2 regions of the Kitasatospora sp. NPDC002040 genome follow, and region 1 is predicted to be linked to the other one. Evidence: riboswitches for the same ligand, from Rfam matches in the RefSeq annotation. Region 1 holds a riboswitch; the other holds the start of a gene.
What was found. A riboswitch is a leader RNA that binds a small molecule or an ion and turns the genes downstream of it on or off. The one in region 1 is predicted to bind cyclic di-AMP.

Region 1 (2,441 bases):
CCGTTCATCACCGTCAAGCAGCTGGCCGGTCGGACCGTGGAGCAGCGGGCCGAGATCGCCCGCGAGCTCACCGAGACCTACGTCCGGATCACCGGGGTGAGCCCGGCGGCGGTCACCGTGGTGATCGAGGAGGTCGCGCTGGAGAACTGGGCGGCCGGCGGGGAGACCTACGCCGCCAAGCGGGCGGCCGGCTGACCGCTGCGGGCGCCGCTCAGATCCCGTCCACCCGGAACGGGTCGTGCTCGGCGAGCAGCTTGTCGAGGCGGGCCTGGTCGACCCGGGAGTGGATCTGGCCGGCGTCCTGGCGGTCGCGGATCACCTTGGCCAGCGTGAACGCCGAGGTGATCTCGTAGAGCAGGCCGACCGCCAGGAAGCCGCGCATCCAGGGGCTGACCGGGAGGTAGGCGATCCCGATCGCCAGGGCCGCGGTGGCCAGGGCGAAGGAGAGGACCGCCTGCAGGTAGTAGGCGTTGGTGGTCTGCGGCTTCATCGAATTGCTCATGCCCCGAGGATCTCCAACTCCCTTGCCGCACGCCTGAGTACGCATACTCAACCGGTGGTGGCGCACAGTCACCGGGTGAACGGACAGAAGCCGCATTCCGGTCACGGGTCGTCAGAAGAAGTGGACTGCACCTCTCAAGCCGCTTGGAATCATGGGCTCCTAGGATTAACGTTTGATAACGCAGCGCGGTCGGCAACGCCGTACCAGAACGGCACCGTGCGCCGTCGCCTAATCCTCAGGACCCCGCCTTCACCGGGGGTCCGGGAGCCGGGGAACCACCGTTCCTTGGGGTGAATCGGCCGGGCCCCAACCCGGTCGTAGGAGACCTTCCTGCTCCGAACCCGTCAGCTAACCCGGTAGGCGCGAAGGAAGGAAAGGAGCGCGCCTCCGTGGCGTCGACGCACTCCCCGGCACACCCCCGTACCGACTCGGGCAGCCAGCTGCTGCTGGACCACCCGGACCCCGCCCGGCACCGGATGCCCCGTCAGCCCCGCTCCGGCGGCCCGCTGATCGGCGTCACCGCGATGACCGCCGCGCTCGGTGCCACCGCCTTCGCGGCCACCCCGGCCGCCGCCGCGCCGGTGGCCGTACCGCCCGCCGTCTCGGCCGCCGACTCCGCCGACCAGGCCGGGGAGCAGTTCCCGCTCTCCGCCGACCCGGGCCTGGCCCTCGCCGCCCGGATCCAGCAGCAGGCCGACGGGCAGCGGACCGCCGCGGACGAGTCCGCCCGGCTGGCCGCCGCGCAGGAGGCGGAGGCCAAGCGCGCCGTCCAGGCGGCCGCGGCCGAGCGGGCCGAGCAGCACGGCTCCTTCGCCCCGCCGACCACCAACTACGAACTGACCGCGCACTACGGCCAGTCCGGCTCGTACTGGTCCCACCTGCACACCGGCCTGGACTTCGCGGCCCCCACCGGCACCCCGGTCACCGCCGTCGGCGCGGGCACGGTCACCTCGGCCGGCTGGTCCGGCGCGTACGGCTACCGGGTGATCGAGACGCTCTCCGACGGCACCGAGATCTGGTACTGCCACCTGTCCTCGATCGCCACCGCCTCGGGCGAGGTCGCCCCCGGCACGGTGCTCGGCAAGGTCGGCGCCACCGGCAACGTCACCGGCCCGCACCTGCACCTGGAGGTCCGCCCCGGCGGCGCCACCCCGGTCGACCCGCTGGACTGGCTGCGCGAGCGCGGCGTCAACCCCTGACCCGAGCGGGCCCCACCGGTTCCGGTGGGGCCCGACGCGTCAGTCCTGTTCCTCGGCGGCCTGCTCGGCAGCGGCCTGTTCCTCGGCGGCCTGCTCGCTCAGGTAGGCCTCGATCTCCTCCGTGCCCGGCTCGGGCGCCAGGTCCGGGTACTCGTGCACCAGCAGCGCGGGCAGCCCGGGGACGGTCCACTCGCCGCACAGCCGGAGCGCCTCCTCGGCCACGGCCGCCTCGAAGCCGTCGAAGTCGCCGGAGAGCTCGTCCGGCATCGGCAGGCCGAGCGCGTTCAGCCCGGCCAGGTTGCGGTAGCTGCGCTGCATCAGCCGGTTCTCCAGCAGCAGCCGGGCGCCGTCGGTGGCCATCCCGATCGAGATCAGCCTGGTCCGGCCCCAGCCGCCGTCCGCGTCGATCTCGTCCAGCCCGGTCAGGGCGCCGAAGGCCTCGGCCCGCTGCTCCGCCGTCAGCTCCCGGAAGCCGTCCAGCCAGCCGCGGACCGCCGCCGGATCGGCGGTGTCCACCCCGTCCGCGCGCAGCAGCAGTGCGTACAGGCGCGGCCAGGTGACCAGGTGCGGCTGCCGGAGCAGCCCGCAGAGCAGCTCGCCCTGCCACTCCACCTCGGCGTTCAGCCGCTCCTGCCGCTTGGCGTTCAGCCGCTTGGCGGCCCGCTGATGCTCGATCAGCAGCCGCACCGCCCGACCGTACGCGCCGGGGTCGGACTCCGGCTGGACGTACATGTAGATCC
Region 2 (2,441 bases), on a different contig from region 1:
CTGCCGACGCCGGTGCCGTCGGAGAACACCTTGGTCCCGTTCACGTACCAGTCGACGGAGTTGGCGCCGTAGTAGGTGCCGATGGTGACCCACTTGTCGTGGCCGACGGCGTTCGCGTCGGTGTGGTACTTCAGGCCGGACTTGACGTGGTTGGTCAGCTCCAGCAGACCGGCGTTGTCGGGGTGGTACTCGAACGAGTCGATCTCCCCGTTGCCGTTCTTCCAGGTCCACAGCGCCGGCCAGGCACCGGAGCCGGCCGGCAGCTTGACCCGGGTCTCGGCGTAGTCGCCGGTCTTCACCTGGAAGCCTTCCGAGGAGTACTCGGTGGTGAGCAGCCCGGTGTCCCAGGCCTGCTTGCCGTTCTCCAGGGTGTGGCTGGAGGGCTTGGCGGTGAAGGTCGCCACCCCGCCCGAGACGCTGACGCCGTTCTGGCTGATCCAGTCGAGCTTGTTGTCGTCCGGGTTGTGGGTGCCGTAGCGGTACGAGCTGCTGCGGTCGCCGACCCACTTGGAGCCCCAGGCGATCCCGTTGTCGAACTCCTCCGACCAGGTCAGCGCCTTGCCGGGGATCGGTGAGGTCCCGGCCGGGGTGGTGGGGGTCGGCGTGGGGGTCGGGGTCGGCACCGGGGTGGGCGTGGGGGTGGGCGTCGGGGTCGGGGTGACCGCGCCGCCGACCGTCAGCCGCTGCGACGGCAGGTTGTGCCAACTCCCGTTCAGGTCCTGCCAGAAGCCGAACTGGGTGTACGTGCCGGCCGGCAGCGAGCGGGCCCCGCTGGTGAAGTTCACGCCGCTCGGGCAGATCTGCACGTTGCTCGCGTTGCCGGGGAAGTCGAGGTTGCGGCCGGCCGCGTCGCGGACGCCGACACCGAGCGTCTTCGCGGTGAAGCAGCTGCCGGAGTGCACGGTCAGACCGGCCTTGGTCGCGGTGTTCGCGGCCATCGAGCCCGGCGTGAGCCGGTCCTGGGTGACGGAGGTGGCGGCCTGGGCCTGGCCGGCCAGCGGAGCAGCGGCGATCAGCGGTACGGCCACCAGGGCGGCCGCGCCGAGACGCGCAGGGGTCAGGGCAATACGCATGGGCAGGGTCCTCGTCGACGCCTACGAGGTGAGCTGTCGGGTTCGGGCCGGAGGACTGCCCGGCCGCGCGTGCGCGCGGCTTCACCCCGAGCGGTTCCCTGCCGGGGCAGGGGTGACCGCAGACTGACCTGGTTCCCCCGCTCCTGTCCGAACTCGGTGTGGTCGAGTAACCGTCGACGGGCGGACAGGACTCGGCGTCCCGGCGACGGCGTCCGCAGCGGCGCGGACAACTCCATGCAGGCTAGGCAGATTGTCCGACCATCGACAATGAGACCTCTCTCACATCCCCGGAAAACGGGCGGAATCAGGACGGCACTCCCGGTCGCACAGGAGGAATTACCGGTCCTGCTCACACGAATTGCCGAAATCCGGCAAACGGTGACCCAAGGGCCATTCCACCGCATCCGACGGCCGGTCAACTGCCGTTCATCCCAGGCCAATCAACTCGACGGGCCGGTGTTCTTATCATACGCTCGGCGCTCAGCGGGGGTTTCGCAGCGGCATTCACGAATGCCTGCTGCCATCTTTCGCCGACCAATCAACTCCGCCCCGATAAACGGAAGTTCGACCGACTTCTCCGTCCCGTCAGCGAAAGGCACAGACATATGCGCGCACCGCGCCCGTGGTTCAGCAGGTCCGCCGGAGTACTCGTCACGGCTCTCACCCTCGGCCTCCTCACCGGAGGTGCGGTCGGCCCGGCCAACGCCGTGACCGGCGACGTCCCGATGGACGACGAGTACTCCTTCACCGCCAAGCTCGCCATCGGCGACCAGGGTCTGAGCTGCTCCGGCGTTCTGATCGACCCGCTCTGGCTGCTGACCGCGAGGAGCTGCTTCGCCGACGGCACCACCCCCGCCGCCGCCGGCCCGCCGAGGCTCGCCACCACCGCGACGGTCAACCGGGTGGACCTGGCCGACACCGCGTCCGGACGGACCCTCAAGGTCACCACGCTCGCCCCGCACGCCGACCGCGACCTGGTGCTGGCCAAGCTGGAGTTCCCGGTCTTCGGGGCCAACCGGATCAAGCTCGGCAGCACCGCCCCGGCGGCCGGCGAGATCCTCACGGTGGCGGGCTTCGGCAGCACCCTGAGCACTGCCGCGCCGACCAAGCTGCGCGCCGGCGATTTCACGGTGCAGAGCGTCGACGCCGGCGGCATCGGTATCAGCGGCAGCTCCCCGAGCTACGTCTCCGTCTGCAAGGGCGACGCGGGCGGCCCGGCCTTCCGTACCGTCGGCGGTGTCCCCGAGCTGGTCGCGATCTCCAGCACCTCGCACCAGAAGGGCTGCTTCGGCGCCCCTGCCACCACCGACAACGGCGCCTACGAGGTCCGCACCGACAACCTCGGCAGCTGGATCGACGGCGTCGTGG

Region 2: it holds a riboswitch for cyclic di-AMP, as region 1 does, so the genes downstream of both, ABT118_RS24035 (glycoside hydrolase family 16 protein) here and ABT118_RS29350 (M23 family metallopeptidase) in region 1, are expected to answer to the same signal.

What each region holds. Positions count from the first base shown of each region.
Region 1 is NZ_JBEOXV010000021.1:52,189-54,629, forward strand. Features, by position in the region: gene ABT118_RS29340 (tautomerase family protein) at 1-195, shown strand, start outside; gene ABT118_RS29345 (YiaA/YiaB family inner membrane protein) at 212-502, opposite strand; cyclic di-AMP (ydaO/yuaA leader) riboswitch at 718-879, shown strand; gene ABT118_RS29350 (M23 family metallopeptidase) at 892-1,701, shown strand; gene ABT118_RS29355 (hypothetical protein) at 1,741-2,441, opposite strand, start outside.
Region 2 is NZ_JBEOXV010000012.1:134,089-136,529, forward strand. Features, by position in the region: gene ABT118_RS24035 (glycoside hydrolase family 16 protein) at 1-1,073, opposite strand, end outside; cyclic di-AMP (ydaO/yuaA leader) riboswitch at 1,077-1,242, opposite strand; gene ABT118_RS24040 (trypsin-like serine protease) at 1,679-2,441, shown strand, end outside.